Regions from separate parts of the Streptomyces sp. NPDC003011 genome, predicted to be linked through region 2. Evidence: predicted binding sites of a transcription regulator. Region 2 holds the regulator's gene; each other region holds the start of a gene.
What was found. The regulator HspR, encoded in region 2, represses chaperone genes until heat shock. The targets are predictions, from matches to a motif close to TTGAGNNNNNNNNNCTCAA.
Positions count from the first base shown of each region.

Region 1: the regulator HspR is predicted to act here: its motif matches at 3,185-3,203, upstream of dnaK (molecular chaperone DnaK).
Region 3: the regulator HspR is predicted to act here: its motif matches at 4,304-4,322, upstream of lon (endopeptidase La).

Region 1 is NZ_JBSFTY010000049.1:10,327-16,697, reverse strand. It holds gene ACWD0J_RS24560 (helix-turn-helix domain-containing protein) at 1-256, shown strand, start outside; partial or broken gene ACWD0J_RS24555 (SAM-dependent methyltransferase) at 472-600, shown strand; gene narJ (nitrate reductase molybdenum cofactor assembly chaperone) at 720-1,217, shown strand; gene dnaK (molecular chaperone DnaK) at 1,246-3,135, opposite strand; gene ACWD0J_RS24540 (glycerophosphodiester phosphodiesterase family protein) at 3,278-4,036, opposite strand; gene ACWD0J_RS24535 (hypothetical protein) at 4,044-5,432, opposite strand; gene ACWD0J_RS24530 (OsmC family protein) at 5,575-6,003, opposite strand; partial or broken gene ACWD0J_RS24525 (vWA domain-containing protein) at 6,068-6,371, opposite strand, start outside.
Region 2 is NZ_JBSFTY010000084.1:1,738-8,108, reverse strand. It holds gene ACWD0J_RS32725 (TetR/AcrR family transcriptional regulator) at 1-288, shown strand, start outside; gene ACWD0J_RS32720 (SGNH/GDSL hydrolase family protein) at 285-1,457, shown strand; gene ACWD0J_RS32715 (sugar ABC transporter substrate-binding protein) at 1,517-2,608, opposite strand; gene ACWD0J_RS32710 (heat shock protein transcriptional repressor HspR) at 2,899-3,351, opposite strand; gene dnaJ (molecular chaperone DnaJ) at 3,357-4,547, opposite strand; gene grpE (nucleotide exchange factor GrpE) at 4,590-5,261, opposite strand; gene dnaK (molecular chaperone DnaK) at 5,258-6,371, opposite strand, start outside.
Region 3 is NZ_JBSFTY010000018.1:28,468-34,838, reverse strand. It holds gene ACWD0J_RS12175 (multifunctional oxoglutarate decarboxylase/oxoglutarate dehydrogenase thiamine pyrophosphate-binding subunit/dihydrolipoyllysine-residue succinyltransferase subunit) at 1-1,121, opposite strand, end outside; gene ACWD0J_RS12170 (HAMP domain-containing sensor histidine kinase) at 1,403-2,509, opposite strand; gene ACWD0J_RS12165 (response regulator transcription factor) at 2,506-3,243, opposite strand; gene ACWD0J_RS12160 (spermine/spermidine synthase domain-containing protein) at 3,368-4,057, opposite strand; gene lon (endopeptidase La) at 4,345-6,371, shown strand, end outside.

The sequences.
Region 1 (6,371 bases), on a different contig from region 2:
CGACCGGGTCACGCTGCAGGTCGCGGAGTTCGAGGAGGGCCCGCATCCGGGCACGTACGCGCCCTTCTCGCTGTTCCGTTTCGCCGAGCCGCAGCTGCCGGACATGGTGTTCACCGAGTACCTCACCGGCGCGCTGTATCTCGACTCCCGCAAGGAGGTCGCCACGCATCTGGAGGTCCTGGACCACATGTCGGCGCGGGCGGCCTCGGCGGAGCGCACGAAGGAACTCCTGCGGGAGCGCCGCGAGGACTTCTGAGCGACGTACGGCACCCTCTGGCACCCGGCCGGGGAGAAGTCCCCGCATGACCGGATCCGACGCCGCGCCCCCCTCCTGCCGACACCAGCCGGCCGCACCCGGCCCGGGTCTGCGACCGGTGGCTGGGCGGCACGGACAACGACCCGGTGGACGAGGAACCGGCCCGCCGGATCCTCGCCGTGGACGCCACCGTGGTCACGACGTATGTGCACGGCTTCGAGGGGCTGGAGCTCCTCGGGCCCGGGGTGGTCCCGGTCTCCGGGTGGCGGCCGGGGCCGGGGGACGTGGCGGCGCAGGCGCAGGGCATCGTGCCGGTCTGCGCGGGGGTCGCCCGCAGGCCCTGACCCGTACGGGTGCGGTGAACGGGTGCGCTTCCTCGTCCGGCCCTAGGTTCGAAGCAGCCACGGGCGGGTGCGGGAGCGCCGCGCCGGCGGCGGACCACCGACGACGCGCAGGAGGCCCGATGCCCTCGGACGCGGTGCTGTACCAGGCGGCCGCGCTGTGCCTGACGTACCCGGACGACGACTTCCGGGCCCGGCTGCCGCTGCTGCGCGAAGCGGCCCCGCAGCTGCGGGAGTTCACCGACCACGCGGCGGTGACCCCGGCACCGGAACTGGCCGCGCACTATGTGCGGGTCTTCGACGCCGACGACCGGCAGAGCCTTCATCTGGGCCGGTGGCGGGACGGGGACCCACGGCGGCGCGGCATGTCGCCGGTCCGCCTGGAGGAGGTCTACCGGGCGCACGGACTGCGGTGCGCGGACGGGGAACGGCCCGACTTCCTGCCCGCGGTCCTGGAGTTGACGGCCCGCACCGGTGACACGGACCTGCTCACGGGGCACCGCGACGGCCTGGAGCGGCTGCGGTCCCGGCTGACCGGCCTCGGTACGCCGTACGCCACGGTCCTGGACGCCGTGTGCGCCGCGCTGCCGGCCCACCGCAGCGGGACGGCGCGCCCGTGAGCGGTGCCGATTCCGGGCTGGGCGGGTCCTAGGCCGAGTCCCCCTTGGGGTCCTTGGGGTCCTTCTCGTCGTCGACGATCTCCGCGTCCACCACACCCTCCTCGTCCGACGTGCTCGGCTGCTCGGACGTGTCCTCGGTGCCGGCGCCGGCACCAGCGCCGGAGGCGGATGCGGAGGCGTACATGGCCTGGCCCATCCTCTGGCTGACGGAGGCGAGTTTCTCCACGCCGGTGCGCAGGGCGGTCGTCTCGGCGTTCTGCTCCAGGAGCTGCTTGAGCTCCGCGACCGCGGAGTCGACCTCGGCCCTGGTGTCGGCGGGCACCTTGTCCTCGTTCTCGCGGACGAACTTCTCGGTCTGGTAGACGAGTTGTTCGGCCTGGTTGCGGGTCTCGGCGGCCTCGCGGCGTTTGCGGTCCTCCTCCGCGTACTGTTCGGCCTCCCGCATCATGCGGTCGATGTCGTCCTTGGGGAGGGCGGAGCCGCCGGTCACGGTCATCTTCTGTTCGCGGCCGGTCGCGAGGTCCTTCGCCGAGACGTGCATGATGCCGTTCGCGTCGATGTCGAAGGCGACCTCGATCTGCGGGACGCCGCGCGGGGCGGGCGGCAGACCGGTGAGGTCGAAGACACCGAGCTTCTTGTTGTACGCGGCGATCTCCCGTTCGCCCTGGTAGACCTGGATGCCGACCGAGGGCTGGTTGTCGGCGGCGGTGGTGAAGATCTCCGAACGGCGGGTGGGGATCGTGGTGTTGCGTTCGATGAGCTTGGTCATGATGCCGCCCTTGGTCTCGATGCCGAGGGACAGCGGGGTGACGTCGAGAAGCAGGACGTCCTTCACGTCACCGCGGATGACGCCCGCCTGGAGGGCCGCGCCGACGGCGACGACCTCGTCCGGGTTGACGCCCTTGTGCGGGTCCTTGCCGGTGAGTTCCTTGACCAGGCCGGTGACGGCGGGCATCCGGGTCGAGCCGCCGACGAGGATGACGTGGTCGATCGCGGACAGCTTCACTCCGGCGTCCTTGATCGCCTGGTGGAAGGGGGTCCTGCAGCGGTCGAGGAGGTCGGCGGTGAGTTCCTGGAACTGGGCGCGGGTCAGCTTCTCGTCGAGGTGGAGGGGGCCCTCGGCGGAGGCGGTGATGTAGGGCAGGTTGATCGTCGTCTCGGAGGAGCTGGACAGTTCGATCTTGGCCTTCTCGGCGCCCTCGCGCAGGCGCTGCAGGGCCATCTTGTCGTTGCCGAGGTCGATGCCGGACTGCCCCTTGAAGCGTTTCACGAGGTGCTCGACGATCCGCTGGTCCCAGTCGTCGCCGCCGAGACGGGTGTCGCCGTTGGTGGCCTTGACCTCGATGACGCCGTCGCCGATCTCCAGCAGCGACACGTCGAAGGTGCCGCCGCCCAGGTCGAAGACGAGGACCGTCTGCTCCTCGCCCCGGTCGAGGCCGTAGGCGAGAGCGGCGGCGGTCGGCTCGTTGATGATCCTGAGAACCTTCAGGCCGGCGATCTCCCCGGCCTCCTTGGTGGCCTGCCGCTGGGCGTCGTCGAAGTACGCCGGTACGGTGATCACGGCGTCGGTGACGTCCTCGCCGAGGTAGGACTCCGCGTCCCGCTTCAGTTTCTGCAGCACCCGCGCGGACAGTTCCTGCGCCCGGTAGCGGGTGCCGTCGACGGAGCCCTCCTGCGGGAACCGCCAGGCGGTGTCGCCCATGTACCGCTTCACGGAGCGGGCGGTGCGCTCGACGTTCGTCACGGCCTGCCGTTTGGCGACCTCCCCGACGAGCACCTCGCCGTTCTTGGCGAACGCCACGACCGACGGTGTGGTCCGGGCCCCTTCCGCGTTGGCGACGACGGTGGCTTCGCCCCCCTCCAGCACCGCCACCACCGAGTTCGTGGTCCCGAGATCGATTCCGACCGCACGTCCCATCGCTGTCCCCTTCCGCCGGCAGGGAGCTTCCCGCACTCCAGCACAAAACTTGAGTGCGCTCTTGTCAAGGGCGCCTCCCGCGGAGGGACGGGTACCCCGGCCAGGCGGGCGGGTACCGGGTTCGGGGGACGGGTTCCCCGGTTCAGGGGGACGGGTGCCCGAGCGGGTGTTCGTCGCGGCGGGCGCCGCGCAGGGCGAGGGCGCGGCGGGGGCGGTCGGTGACCAGGACGTCGACACGCGGATCGGCCAGGAAAGCCCGCATCGGCAGGTCCTCGTTGACGGTCCACACCAGGGTGAACAGGCCGTGCCGGGCCGCCTCGCGCAGGACGCCGGCGCGGGCCAGCCGGTGGTGCACGGCGACTCCGGTGGCGCCGCAGGCGCGGACCCGCCGCATCGGCAGCAGCTCGCTCAGCCGGGTGCGGGTCAGCCGGGCCGGGGCGATCTCCTTGCGGTCGCGGCCCAGGGACAGGGCGGTACGGACCCGGGGGAAGCTGCGGGCGATGGCGGCGACGGAACGGTCCTCCAGGGTGGTGGCGACGAAACCGTCCACGCCGAGCAGGGCGACGGCCCGGTCGATCACCGCACGCTCGTACCCGGTCTCCTTCAGGTCCAGGTGTCCCACCAGTTTCCCGGCGATCAGGGACATGACGTCGTCCACGGCCGGGACGGCGTACCCGGCCCGCTCGCTGAGCTCGGCGTGGGTGAGCGCCGACAGGGGCGGGCCGGCGGGCCCGACGCGGGGGTCGTGGTAGACGACGAGGACGCCGTCGGCGGTACGCCGGATGTCGAACTCGACGTACTCGGCGCCCGACCGGATCGCGTCCTCGTACGCCTGTCGGGTGGCGGCGGCGGCGTGTTCGGATCCGCCCCGGTGTGCGGACACGGCGGGTCGTGGCGGCATCGTCTCGTCAGCTCCCGGACGGGGATCGGGGCGCGGGCACCGGGGCGGGCCGGCCGTCGGGCGGGGACAGGAGGGAGCCGGAGCGTCTGCTGACGCGGCGGAGCAGGACGTATCCGATCAGGACGAGGACGACGAAGGGAAGCCAGGCCAGCGCGTACGCGGTGCCGTAGGTGTTGAGGTCGAGGATGGAGCGGTCGGAGCGGACGTCGGTGCCGTTGACGCCGAAGAACGTCAGCAGCAGGGTCGGCGGCAGCGCGATCAGGGTGGCCGCGGCGACCAGGGCGGAGACGGTGCGGTCGCGGCGGTCGTCGCGTTCGGCGAGTTCGGCGTCCAGGGCGGCGGAGCGGGCGCTGATGACGGAGGTCAGCCGCTCGACCATGCGCGCGGAGTTCTCCAGGCTGTCGCGGATGCCGAGGGTGTCGCGCAGGGAGGACTGGAAGGCCTCCATGAGCATCTCCGGGATTAGCAGGCTGTCGACGTAGGCCTCCACGCCGAAGGCCAGGTCCAGCTGGAGTTCGTTCACTCCGGCGGAGAGCCGGGAGATGAGGGAGCGGACCTCGTACGGCGAGTCGGACATCGGGGCCCGCTCGTTGGCGCGCATCGTCTCGAAGGCGGCGAGCCGGGTGCGCTGGAGGACGGCGAGAGCGGAGACCATGCCGACGGCGACCAGGATCAGGCCGTTCTCCACGTGCGGCGCCCAGCCGGCCTGCACGGAGACACCGCGGCCGTGGGCGGAGAGGGCGACGCCGTGGTTCCTGAGGTTGGGCGGCAGGGTGTCCTCGGCGTCGGCCGCGCGGTGCGCGGGCATCCGGCCGCGGTAGACGATCTCGTTGAGCAGGGCGGGTCTGCGGGCGGCGTCGGCGAGGTCGGCGGACAGCAGGCCGCGCAGCAGCCGGCCGCCGGGGAAGACGAGTTGGTGCACGTTCTGGCCGTAGGCGAGGGGCGCCGGCAGGGCGAGCCGTTCGTTGACGACGTCGAGCAGCGGCCGGTCGCCGAGCCGCAGGGAGCGGCGGTCGAAGCAGGTGGCCGCGAGCCAGGCGGCGAGGGCGTCGGGCGCGGTGTCGGCGGCGAACCGGCAGTCCACGACGAGGGTCACGTCGCCGCGCGGGGTGGCGAGGACCAGGAGGTCGCCGCCGGCAAGGGCGAGGCCGTGGTCGCCGTGCGGCGGGCGCAGGTCCTCGGGGGCCAGGCGGGCGGTGAGCACCGGCACGGGCAGAACGGCTTCGCTGGACCTCAGATGGGGTTCGAAGCGGCCGAAGTCGAGCCGGTCGACGAGAGCGCCGCAGGCGGTGCCCCGTGGACGGGCCCGGCCGTCGAGGCTGAACAGCAGGACGACGCGGGTCAGTTCACGGGTCGCGGAGTCGAGTACCGCCGCCCCGCTGGAGGTTCCCGCCACCGTCCCCGTCCTTCCGCCGCCGTCCGCTACCTGCCCGGGCCGGTGTCCGTTACCTACCCGGGCCGGTGTCCGTGAACCGGCCCGGCGCACGGGCCGCCCCTGCCGGCAGGGGCGGCCCGTGGCGTGTCCGTCGCGGGGCCGGTCAGGTGAGCTTCGCGGACAGCGTGATCGGTACGGCCTTCAGGGCCTGGCTGACGGGGCAGTTGACCTTGGCGTCCTCGGCGGCGGCGACGAAGCCGTCCTCGTCGAGGCCCGGCACGGTGCCCTCGACGGTGAGGTGGACGCCGGTGATGCCCTCACCCGGCTGGAAGGTGACGTCGGCGGAGGTGACGAGCTTGGTGGGCGGGGTGCCCGCTCCGGCGAGGGCGTGCGAGAACGCCATGGAGAAGCAGCTGGAGTGGGCGGCCGCGATCAACTCCTCGGGGCTGGTCCTGCCGTTCGCCTCCTGGGTGCGGGCGGCCCAGGTCACCGGCTGCTCGGCGATGGCGCCGGAGGAGTCGAAGGTGACGACCCCGTTGCCCTCGAGCAGGTTGCCTTCCCAGACGGTGTGTGCGGAGCGCGTGGTGGCCACGGTCATTCCTTTCCTAAGGTCCCGAAATCCGGGGTTCACGCCACCATACCGATCACCCTCCGGCTCAGCTCACCCGGAAGACCGGCCCCCGGGCGCTGAACGGCAGCCGCGCCCCCTGCGGGATCAGGTAGGCGTGCTCGCGGCGCACCCGCAGCGCGTCGCAGTACCCGTCGGTGATCACCAGGACCGGCGCGGCGGGCGGGAAGTCGTCCGCCCGGTGCAGGAGGTCGATGCCGGGCTGCAGCACGGTGCCGCCGCGGCCGTGCACCCGCACCCGTCCCGCGATGTCGGTGACGGGCAGATAACCCGCGTCGTGCGGGGCCGCGTCGCAGAACACCACGCGGGCGGCCGGTACGTCACGGGCCTCG
Region 2 (6,371 bases):
GAGCACCCCGGCCGCTACGCGGCGGCCCAGTACCGACTCGGTCCGGAGGCGGCGGCCGCGAGCGCCGGCGGCCGGCACAGCGCGATGACCCGTGCCGTCCTGCGCGGCTACGACCTGACCGAGCCGGACCAGACCCACGCCGTCCGGCTGCTGGGCAGCGTCTTCCACGGCTACGTCAGCCTGGAGCTGGCGGGCGGATTCAGCCACAGCGCCCCGGACAGCCAGGAGAGCTGGACCCGGATCCTGGACGCCCTCGACGCCCTGCTACGGAGCTGGCCCACACCATGACCTGGATCACCACACCCCTCACCGCGGACCTCCTGCGCGGCGCCCTCGACGTGGAGCCCACCGAACACGGTCTGCTCCCCCACCGGCTGCCCGCCCGGGCCCGCGCCCAGTGCGCCGACCCCCAGCTGGCCATGGCCGAGTCCCAGCCCTCCGGCGTACGGCTGGTCTTCCGCACCCGGGCCACCGCCGTCGAGCTGGACACCCACCCCACCAAACGGGTCTACGCGGGCGCCCCGCCCCGCCCGGACGGCGTGTACGAACTGCTCGTGGACGGCCGCCCGGCGGGACGGGGCAGTGTGGCCGGCGGCGACACCGTCACCGTCGACATGGCCGCGGGGACCGCCGAACACCGGGCCGGCCCGCCCGGCACCGTCCGCTTCACCGGCCTGCCGGACACCGACAAGAACGTCGAGATATGGCTGCCGCACAACGAGAGGACGGAGCTCGTCGCGCTGCGCACCGACGCCCCCGTCGAGCCCGCCCCCGACCCGGGCCGCCGGGTCTGGCTGCACCACGGCAGCTCCATCAGCCACGGCTCGGACGCGGCCGGCCCCACGTCCACCTGGCCGGCGCTCGCCGCCTTGCTGGGCGGCGTGGAGCTGATCAACCTGGGCCTGGCCGGCAGCGCGCTGCTCGACCCGTTCACCGCGCGCGCCCTGCGGGACACCCCGGCCGACCTGATCAGCGTCAAGACGGGCATCAACCTGGTCAACGCCGACCTGATGCGGCTGCGGGCCTTCACCCCGGCCGTCCACGGCTTCCTCGACACCGTCCGCGAAGGGCACCCCCGCACCCCGCTGCTGGTCGTCTCGCCGCTCCTGTGCCCCCTCCACGAGGACACGCCCGGCCCCAGCGCCCCCGACCTCGGCTCGCTCGGCGCCGGACAGCTGCGGTTCCGGGCCATGGGCGACCCGGCGGAACGCGCGAGCGGCAAGCTCACCCTGAGCGTCATCCGGGACGAGCTGGCCCGGATCGTCGCCCAGCGCGCGGCCGACGACCCGCACCTGTACCACCTGGACGGGCGCGAACTCTACGGCGAGCAGGACCACGCCGAGCTGCCGCTGCCCGACGGCCTCCACCCGGACGCCGCCACCCACCGCCGTATCGGCGAACGCTTCGCGGAGCTGGCGTTCGCCACGGACGGCCCGTTCGCGGACCGGAGCGCCTGAGCGTCAGGGACCGGCCCGCACGGGCTCGCCGGCTGCTTCAGTCGGCTGCTTTCAGTCGGCTACTTCAGCTTGGCCGCCGCGCAGGCGCTCTCGTACGGGCCGGTGCAGATGTCGGACACCTTGTAGATGCCGTCGTCGACGACCGTGCTCTTGATGTTGTTCTTCGTCAGGGCGACCACGGGGACCAGCTGCGCGGGGATGTCCTTGGCGGTGGGGCTGTCCACCCGGTCCGAGGCAAGGGCGTCGAACTGGATGTCCTTGCCCTGGACCTTCGCCACCGCCATCTCGGCGGCGGCCTCGGCCTCCTGCGGGTAGGACTTGTACACGCTCATGTACTGCTCGCCCGTGAGGATCCGCTGCACGGCTTCGAGTTCCGCGTCCTGCCCGGTGATCGGCGGCAGGTCGGTGACGCCCGCGGCCTTCAGCGCCTTGATGATCCCGCCGGCCATGCCGTCGTTGGCGGAGAGGACGGCGGCGATGTTGTCCGCGCCGATCGCCCCGATCGCCTTCTCCATGTTGGCCTCGGCGTTCTCCGGCTTCCACTCCACGGTGTCGTACGACTTGGCGATCGTCACCTTGCCCTCCAGCTCGGAGAGCGCGCCCGCCTTGAACTGCTTGGCGTTCGGGTCGGTGAGCGAGCCGTTCATCATCACGACCTTGTCGGACGTGTCGATGCCCGACCCCAGGGCGTCGACCAGGGAGCGGCCCTGCACCTCGCCGACCAGCTCGTTGTCGAAGGAGACGTACGCGTCGATCGGGCCCTCGGCCAGCCGGTCGTAGGCGATGACCGGGATGCCCGCGTCCTTCGCCTTCTGCACCCCGCCCGCGATGGCGTGCGCGTCGACCGCGTCCAGCAGGATCACGTCGACCTGATCGTCGATCATCTTCTGCAACTGTGCGGCCTGCGTCTTCGCGCTCGCGTCGGCGTTGGCGTACGCGACCGTGCCCTTGTCTCCGGTGAGCGAGGCGACCTTGGCCTTGATGATCGGGTAGTCGAACTTGTCGTAGCGGGTGTTCGCCTTCTCCGGCAGCAACAAGCCCACCGTGACGTCGTTCCCCTTCGTTGGGCTGGCCTCGCTGGCGTCCCCGGTCACTCCCAGCGCGCCGCAGGCGGTCAGGAGAAGCGTGAGAGAACCTGCGGCCACTGCCATGCCGCTACGACGGGTACGGGTGTTCACTGCGCTTGCCTTCCGAACGAGGGTGCGATGCGACCCAGGTGAATGCAGCCAACGCCGCCTCCCCCGGGGCGTCAAGCAGCAACCACTTATTGAGATACCAACGTTAAAGTGTGCGTCTTCCGTGAAGACACGGGCCTTGAGGGGTCACTTACGGGACTGTACGGCCCGCACAACCCCTCCCTGTCTTCTGTGAACGCATGCGGAAGGGGCCCGCAGGTCGAACCTCCGGGCCCCTTCGGACGCGTCTGCGCGTCAGCCGGCCGTCAGTCCGACGCCTGCTGCCGCTTCGGCCGCCACACCACCAGCGCGCTGGTCTGCTGCACCTCCTGATACGGGACCAGGTCCCGCCGGTAGGAGGCGTGCACGGCGGCCTCGCGCTGCTGCATCGCGGCCGCCGCGCCGTCCAGGGCCGATTCCAGATCCGCGACGCGGGACTGGAGGGCGGCGACCTGGTTCTCCAGCTCGATGATCCGCTTGATGCCGGCCAGGTTGATGCCCTCGTCCTGCGACAACTGCTGCACGGTGCGCAGCAGTTCGATGTCGCGGGCCGAGTAGCGGCGGCCCCGGCCCGCGGTGCGGTCGGGAGAGACCAGGCCCAGACGGTCGTACTGCCTGAGCGTCTGCGGGTGCAGGCCGGAGAGCTGGGCAGCCACCGAGATGACGTAGACCGGGGTCTCCTCGGTCAGTTCATACGGGTTGCGTCGACGACCGTCCACCTGACTCATGCTCCCTTCGCGGCCTGGAACAGCTCCGCCCGCGGGTCTTCGCCCGCGGTCGCCTCGCGATACGCCTCGAGTGCGTCACGAGCCTTCCCCGTCACGTCCTTCGGGACACTCACCTCGACGGTGACGAGCAGATCGCCCCGGGTGCCGTCCTGGCGGACCGCGCCCTTGCCACGGGCGCGCATGGTGCGTCCGTTGGGCGTGCCCGGGGGCAGCTTCAGTGTCACCGGCGGGCCGCCCAGGGTGGGCACCCTGACCTCGCCGCCGAGCGCCGCCTCCGCGAACGTGACCGGGACGGTCACCGTGAGGTTGTCGCCCTTGCGGCCGAAGACCGGGTGGGCGTCGACGTGCACGCTGACGTACAGGTCGCCGGCCGGGCCGCCGCGTTCACCGGGCGCCCCCTTGCCGCGCAGCCGGATGCGCTGGCCGTCGGCGACCCCGGCGGGGATCCGGACCTGCATGGTCCGCGACGACTTGGCCCGCCCGCTGCCGTGGCAGACCTCGCAGGCGTCCTCGGCGATCAGGCCGCGGCCCTTGCAGTCCGGGCACGGGTCGGTGAGCGAGAACCCGCCGCCCGAACCCCGGGCCACCTGGCCGGTGCCGACACAGGTCGGGCACACCCGCGGGTTGCCGTTCTTGTCGCCGGTGCCCGAACAGGCCCTGCACGGCTGCTGGCTCGACATCCGCAGCGGGACCGTCGCGCCCTCGATCGCCTCGGTGAAGCTGAGGGTGACCTCGGACTCGATGTCCTGGCCGCGCCGGGGCTGCGTCCGCGTTCCCGTGCCCGCGCCGCCCCGGTTGAACAGGCCCCCGAAGACGTCACCGAGCCCGCCGCCGAAGCCGCCGGCCGTGCCCGCCCCGCCGCCCTGGGCGCCGCCTCCGAAGAGGTCACCCAGGTCGAAGTTGAAGGAGCCGCCGGCACCCGCGCCCGGCCCCGGGCGGAAGCCGCCGTTGCCGAAGAGGGCGCGTGCCTCGTCGTACTCCTTGCGCTTCTTGGGGTCGCCGAGGATGTCGTTGGCCTCGGAGATCTCCTTGAAGCGCTCCTCGGCCTTGGCGTTGCCCTTGTTGGCGTCCGGGTGGAACTCGCGGGCGAGCTTGCGGTACGCCTTCTTGATCTCGGCCTCGGTGGCGTCCTTGGGGACGCCGAGGACCTTGTAGTAGTCCTTCTCGATGAAGTCCTTGGTGCTCATCCTCGACGTCCCTCCTTTCTTCTCGGCCCTCTCGGTTCAAGCTCAGCCCTCGTCCGGGCCACCGCTCTCCTTGTCGTCAGCCGCCTCGGCGGAGTCCGAGGACTCCTCCTTGACCGTCTGTGCCCCCGGCTGGGGTTCGGCCACGGCCACCCGCGCGGGGCGGATGGTGCGCTCGCCGATCCGGTACCCGGGCTGCAGAATCGCCACGCACGTCGTCTCGGTGACGTCCGGCGCGTAACTGTGCATCAGGGCCTCGTGGATCGTCGGGTCGAAGGGCTCGCCCTCCTTGCCGAACTGCTGCAGGCCCATCTTGGCCACGGTGGTCTCCAGCGACTCCGCGACGGACTTGAAGCCGCCGACGAGTTCGCCGTGTTCCCGCGCGCGGCCGATGTCGTCGACCACGGGCAGGAGCTCGGTCAGGAGGTTCGCCACGGCGATCTCCTTGACCGCGACCCGGTCCCGCTCGACCCGGCGGCGGTAGTTCTGGAACTCGGCCTGGAGCCGCTGGAGGTCCGCGGTGCGCTCGTCGAGCGCCGTGCGTACCTGGTCCAGCTGGGCCGTCAGGCCTGCGATCTGCGCTGAAGCGTCCCCGGCCGGGGCCGCCCCCTCGCCCGGGGAACCCGGGGCGGGGGCGGCCTTCGGCTCGGCGTCGTCGGAGGTGGCGCCGGAGGGGACGTCGGGCTTCTCCTCGAAGCCCGGGGTCTCCTCCGTCACGCGGCACCGTCCTTGCGCTCGTCGTCCACGATCTCGGCGTCCACGACGTCGTCGTCCGCCTTCGCGTCACCGGCGGGGGCGCCTTCGGAGGCGCCGCCGGCGGCCTGCGCGGACTGGGCGTCGGCGTACATGGCCTGGCCGAGCTTCTGCGAGACGGCCGCGACCTTCTCGGTGGCGGTACGGATCTCGGCGGTGTCCTCACCCTTGAGCGCGGCCTTCAGCTCCTCGACCGCGGACTCGACCTCGGTCCTGATCTCGCCGGGAACCTTGTCCTCGTTGTCCTTGAGGAACTTCTCCGTCTGGTAGACGAGCTGCTCGCCCTGGTTGCGGGTCTCGGCGGCCTCGCGGCGCTTGTGGTCCTCCTCCGCGTACTGCTCGGCCTCCTGGCGCATCCGGTCGACCTCGTCCTTCGGCAGCGAGGAGCCGCCGGTGACGGTCATCTTCTGCTCCTTGCCCGTGCCGAGGTCCTTCGCGGTCACGTGCATGATGCCGTTGGCGTCGATGTCGAAGGCGACCTCGATCTGCGGGACACCGCGCGGGGCCGGCGGCAGACCGGTCAGCTCGAACATCCCGAGCTTCTTGTTGTACGCCGCGATCTCGCGCTCGCCCTGGTAGACCTGGATCTGCACCGACGGCTGGTTGTCCTCGGCCGTCGTGAAGATCTCCGAACGCTTCGTCGGGATCGTCGTGTTGCGCTCGATCAGCTTGGTCATGATGCCGCCCTTGGTCTCGATGCCGAGGGACAGCGGGGTCACGTCGAGGAGCAGGACGTCCTTGACCTCGCCCTTGAGGACACCGGCCTGGAGCACGGCGCCGATGGCGACGACCTCGTCCGGGTTGACGCCCTTGTTGGCGTCCTGGCCGCCGGTCAGCTCCTTGACGAGCTCGGCGACGGCGGGCATCCGGGTGGAGCCACCGACGAGGACGACGTGGTCGATCTCGTTGATGGAGATGCCGGCGTCCTTGATGACGTTGTGGAACGGCGTCTTGCAGCGCTCCAGCAGGTCGGCCGTCAGCTGCTGGAACTGAGCCCGGGTGAGCTTCTCGTCCAGGTGCAGCGGGCCCTCGGCGGACGCGGTGATGTAGGGCAGGTTGATCGAGGTCTCGGTG
Region 3 (6,371 bases), on a different contig from region 2:
CCCTGGATCACCCGGTGGTCGTAGGTCGACGTGAGCGTCATGACCTTCGAGATGCCGAGCTTGTTCAGGGTGTCCTGGGACGTGCCCTGGAACTCCGCCGGGTAGTCCATCGAGCCGACGCCCATGATGACCGACTGGCCGGGCATCAGCCGCGGCACCGAGTGGACGGTGCCGAGACCGCCGGGGTTGGTCAGGGAGACCGTCACACCGGTGAAGTCGTCCATCGTCAGCTTGCCGTCGCGGGCGCGGCGGACGATGTCCTCGTAGGCCTGCCAGAACTCGAAGAAGTTCAGCGTCTCGGCCTTCTTGATGCCGGCGACGACGAGCTGGCGGTCGCCGTTCGGCTTCACCAGGTCGATCGCCAGGCCGAAGTTGACGTGCGCGGGCTTGACGAGGGTCGGCTTGCCGTCCTTCTCCGCGTAGTGCCAGTTCATCGACGGCATGGCCTTGATGGCCTGCACCATCGCGTACCCGATCAGGTGCGTGAAGGAGATCTTCCCGCCCCGGGCGCGCTTGAGGTGGTTGTTGATGACGATGCGGTTGTCGAAGAGCAGCTTCACCGGGACCGCGCGCACGGACGTGGCCGTGGGCAGCTCCAGCGAGGCGTTCATGTTCTTCGCGACCGCGGCGGCGGGGCCGCGCAGCGTCACCATCTCGGGACCGTCCGAGGACGCCGCGGGCTCGGCCTTGGCCGCCGGCTTCGCGGCGGCGGGCTTCGCGGCCGGAGCGGCCGGAGCGGGCGCGGCGGCCTTGGCGGGCGCCGGAGCCGCGGCAGCGGGCTTCGCCGCGGGTGCCGGGGCGGCCGGAGCCGCGGCCTGGGCCGGAGCCGGGGCGGCGGGTGCCTGGGCCGCTGGGGCGGCGGGCGTGGGCTGGGCCGGGGTGGTGGTGGTTCCTGCGGCCCCCGTGGCCGCAGTACCCGCCGGAGCCGAGGCGACGGCCGCGCCCGGCTTGTAATCGGCGAAGAAGTCCCACCAGGCTCGGTCTACGGAGTTCGGGTCCTGGAGGTACTGCTGATAGATCTCGTCGACGAGCCACTCATTGGGACCGAACGCCGCAGCGGGGTTCTTCCCGGCTTGGTCGTCGGTCGAGATGCTCGAGTTACTGGGGGACTGTGGCGACACGGCGGCAACCGCCCTCTTCCGCTTCACAAGGTGATGGACAGCGGGAATAAAGGCTACGCCTCCCCGACCGGGAAGGTCAGGCCGGGCCCGTTCATCGTCGTGTAAGTCACATCTAAGCGCGGGTTTCGGGGGTGAAAATGGCGGGAAACAAGCGTGGTTCCGCTTCAACGGGGATGGCTCGGCCCGGCCACGGCGCGACGTACGCGCGGGCCTGTGCCTGATCACACGTGTCCGCCACGGCGGACGCCCGTGGATCTTGTGGCTCCGCTTCGAACTTTACGTCAACTTGGCCGAGAGGGAAGTCCCGGAAGGGTGACAAGAATCCGGCAACCCCGCTCGGATTCGGCCACTCCGATCCGGCCGCCGTGCAGATCCACCGCCCAGCGGGCGATGGCCAGACCGAGCCCCGTGCCGCCGTCGCTGCCGGGACCGTGCGGCCGGTTCACGCTGCCGCGGTTGAACCGCTCGAAGACGCGGTGCCACTCCGACCGGGGAATGCCGGGACCCTCGTCGAGAACCTCCAGTTCGAGGGACTCGGGCAGGGCCCCGCGCCGCGCCTTGACCGTGACCCGGCCGTGCGGCGGGCTGTGCTTGACCGCGTTGTCGATGAGGTTGGCCACCACCTGGTGGATCCGCTCCGGGTCCGCGTGCGCGGTCAGCTCCGGCGGGGACACGTCGAGGTGCAGATGGACGTCGTTGCGGGTGTGGCTGCCGGATCCGGAAGCGATGCCCGCGCGCGCCGAAGCGACCATGTTGGCCTCCTTCAGGACGCCCGACAGGTACGGCCACACCTCGAACCGTCTCCGGCGCAGGGGTACGACCCCGTTGTCCAGCCGGGACAGGTCCAGCAGCGTCTCGACCAGCCGGCCGAGCCGCTCGGTCTGCTTCAGTGCCGTACGCATGGTCTCCGGGTCGGCCTGGGTGACACCGTCGACGATGTTCTCCAGCACCGCGCGCAGTCCCGCGATCGGTGTGCGCAGCTCGTGCGAGACGTTCGCCACGAGTTCCTTGCGCTGGCTCTCCTGGGCCTCCAGGTCGTCCGCCATGCGGTTGATCGTCTGGGCCAGGTCGCCGAGCTCGTCCCGGCGGTTCTCGCGCACCCGGCGGGTGTAGTCGCCGTGCGAGATGGACCGGGCCACCGCGTTCATGTCGTCCAGCGGCGCGGTGAGCGAATGTGCCACGAACTGCGTGATGAGCAGTGTGGCGATCATCGAGAAGACCGTGATGAAGCGCAGCTCCGTCTGGGTGCGCACCGCGATCATCGACAGACCGGTGGTGATCAGCACCGAGGTGACCACCAGCGCGCCCAGCTTGGTCTTGATCGAGTACGGGCTCACGCCTCCCCAGGGCTCCCTGGGGCTTCTCCGACCGGCCGGCCCGTCGCTCATGGCGTCGGCGTCTCCAGGGCGTACCCCACGCCGTGCACCGTGCGGATCCGCTCGGCGCCGATCTTCCGGCGCAGCGCCTTGATGTGGCTGTCGACCGTGCGGGTGCCGGAGGCGTCGGCCCAGTCCCACACCTCCGCCAGCAGCTGCTCCCGGGAGAGCACCGCGCGCGGGGTGTTCGCCAGGCAGACCAGGAGGTCGAACTCCGTGGGCGTCAGGTGGACGTCCTCGGAGCGCACCCGTACCCGGCGCTGCGCGTGGTCGATCTCCAGCTCGCCGAGGCGCAGGATGCCGCTGCGCGGTGTGGTGGCGGCCAGCGCGGCCCGCTCGACGCGGCGCAGCAGCACGTGGACACGTGCCGCCAGCTCCCGCATGGAGAAAGGCTTCGTCATGTAGTCGTCGGCGCCGACGCCCAGCCCGACCAGCATGTCGGTCTCGTCGTCGCGCGCGGTCAGCATCAGCACCGGCACGGGCCGGGCGGCCTGGACGCGTCGGCAGACCTCCAGACCGTCGAAGCCGGGCAGCATGATGTCGAGGATCAGCAGATCGGGCTGCCAGGCCTCGGCCGTGTCCACCGCGGACGGACCGTCGACCGCCGTTTGCACGAGGAATCCCTCGGCGCGCAGACGGGTCGCGATGGCGTCCACGATCGTCGGGTCGTCCTCGACGACCAGGACCCGGCGCTGTGCGCCCGGGGTCGCCGCCGTGCCGTTGTGGGAGGTGTGTGTCTGCTCCATCGCCCGCCCCTGAGGTGTGCAATTCCGGAACCAGTGGGGTGATCCCTTGTCTGCGCATGACTGCGCTTGACGCTTGAATGATCGGCGTCAGGGAAGCAGAGTACGGGGAGTTACCGCGCCTTTGCTATCCAGGTCGGACGGCGAGATGCACGACGTCGGGAACGCCCCGGGCAACCGTGATCTCTTCGGTACGCACCTGTCGGAACCCGGCATTCCGCAAGGTTCCCTCGAATTCAGGCGAGGGCTTGGCCGACCACACCGCCAGTACCCCGCCCGGCTTCAACACCCTTGCGCAGCTTGTGAGTCCGGCGGGTGAGTACAGGCCGTCGTTGCCCTCGGTGACCGTCCAGTCGGGGCCGTTGTCGATGTCCAGGCACAGCGCGTCGAACGTGTCGCATGTCTCATTGACGAATGCGACCAGATCGGTTTTCACAATCTCGGTGCGCGGATCGGCGAAAGCCTCGGCGGAGAGGGCGGACAAGGGCCCCTCGCGGTGCCAGTCGATGATCGCGGCCTCGCGCTCCACCACCGTGATGCGGCTCCAGCGAGCCTGCGCGGCGGCATGGGCGAGCGAGAAGCCGACGCCGAGTCCGCCGATCAGCACGCTCGGCTCGGCTCGTTCGCCGAGGGCGTCCAGTGCCGCGTCGACCAGCCGCCGTTCCGAGCGGCCGTCCGAGGTGTCCATCAGGAAGCAGCCGTTGGCGATGATCTGCAGCAACTCGCCGTGCCGGCGCAGCACGACCTCGCCGTGGGGGCCCTCGCGGCGGTCCAGCACTTCGGGGACGTCGTGGGGAATGTCGTACGGAGTGGGCATCGGGCCATTTTGGCATTGGGGGCAGGCGCGGGCTTGGGGGCGATGACCTGGGGGCGGATGACCGGAGTTGGCGGTGTGCTGGTGCGGCTGTTCGGGTGGGGGATGCCTGCGGCGGCCTGTGGTGGGGGTGTGTCGGGATGCGTTCGCTCGCGTCGTGGGCCGGGACCGCCGGGGGTCCAAGTCCCGTAGGGCATCTGATCGCTCACAGCGAACGGCGGGCGGGGAACAATCAGGGGCCCACATGCATTGAGTCGGTACAGCTCAACTTGACTGCCGAAGGGGAGATCATGGCTTCGACGTCCACACCGCTCACCCTGCCCGTGCTGCCGCTCGACGGCGAGGTCGTGCTGCCCGGGATGGTGGTACCGCTGGACCTGAACGACGCCGACGTCCGCGCCGCGGTGGAGGCCGCCGAGGCCGCCGCCCGGTCGGAACCCGGGAAGCCGAAGGTGCTGCTGGTGCCACGCATCGACGGGACGTACGCCGGCACCGGTGTGCTCGGCACCGTGGAGCAGGTCGGCCGGCTGGCCGACGGTGACCCGGGTGCGCTGATCCGCGGCCGGGGGCGGGTGAGGATCGGTGCGGGGACCACGGGTCCGGGCGCCGCCCTCTGGGTCGAGGGCACCAGCGTCGACGAGAGCGTGCCCGATCCCCTGCCGGGGCAGGTCACCGAGCTCGTCAAGGAGTACAAGGCCCTGGCCACCGCCTGGCTGCGCAAGCGCGGTGCCTGGCAGGTCGTCGACCGGGTGCAGGCCATCGACGACGTGTCCGCCCTCGCCGACAACTCCGGTTACTCGCCCTTCCTGACCACCGAACAGAAGGTGGAGCTGCTGGAGACCGCCGATCCGGTGGCCCGGCTGAAGCTGGCCACCCAGCACCTGCGCGACCACCTCGCCGAGCAGGACGTCGCCGAGACCATCGCCAAGGACGTCCAGGAAGGCGTCGACAAGCAGCAGCGGGAGTTCCTGCTGCGGCGTCAGCTGGAGGCCGTACGGAAGGAACTGCGCGAGCTCAACGGGGAGTCGGAGGGTGAGGAGTCCGACGACTACCGGGCGCGCGTCGAGGCCGCCGATCTGCCCGAGAAGGTCCGCGAGGCCGCTCTCAAGGAGGTCGAGAAGCTGGAGCGGGCGAGCGACCAGTCGCCCGAGGGGTCCTGGATCCGGACCTGGCTCGACACGGTGCTGGAGCTGCCGTGGAACGAGCGGACCGAGGACCAGTACGACATCCAGGGCGCCAAGGCGGTGCTGGACGCCGAGCACGCCGGGCTCCAGGACGTGAAGGAGCGGATCACCGAGTACCTGGCGGTGCGCAAGCGGCGTACCGACCGGGGACTGGGGGTCATCGGCGGGCGGCGTGGCGGTGCCGTGCTCGCGCTCGTCGGTCCGCCCGGTGTGGGCAAGACGTCGTTGGGCGAGTCCGTGGCGCACGCCATGGGGCGGAAGTTCGTGCGCGTCGCGCTGGGCGGTGTGCGGGACGAGGCCGAGATCCGCGGGCACCGGCGTACGTACGTGGGCGCCCTGCCCGGGCGGATCGTGCGGGCCGTCAAGGAGGCCGGGTCCATGAACCCGGTGGTGCTCCTCGACGAGATCGACAAGGTGGGGTCCGACTTCCGGGGCGACCCGGCCGCCGCCCTGCTGGAGGTGCTCGACCCGGCGCAGAACCACACCTTCCGGGACCACTACCTGGAGGTCGAGCTGGACCTGTCGGACGTCGTCTTCCTCGCCACGGCCAATGTGCTGGAGGCCATTCCGGAGGCGCTGCTCGACCGGATGGAACTGGTCCGGCTCGACGGGTACACCGAGGACGAGAAGATCGTCATCGCGCGGGACCACCTGGTGCCGCGTCAGCTGGAGCGGGCCGGTCTCGCCGAGGACGAGGTGAGGCTCGACGAGAGCGCGCTGCGCAAGCTGGCCGGTGAGTACACGCGTGAGGCCGGTGTCCGCACCCTGGAGCGGTCCATCGCGCGGCTGCTGCGCAAGGTCGCGGCGCAGGAGGAACTGGGCGAGCGGAAGCTGCCGTTCACTGTCCGGGACGAGGACCTGCGCGAGCTGATCGGCCGGCCGCACCACGTGCCGGAGTCCGCCCAGGACCCGGCGGAGCGGCGGACCGCCGTGCCGGGCGTGGCGACGGGCCTCGCGGTCACGGGCGCGGGCGGTGACGTGCTGTTCGTCGAGGCGTCGCTGGCCGACCCGGAGACGGGTGCGGCGGGGCTGACGCTGACCGGCCAGCTGGGCGACGTGATGAAGGAGTCCGCGCAGATCGCGCTCAGCTTCCTGCGCTCGCACGGAGCCGAACTGGAGCTGCCGGTCGGTGA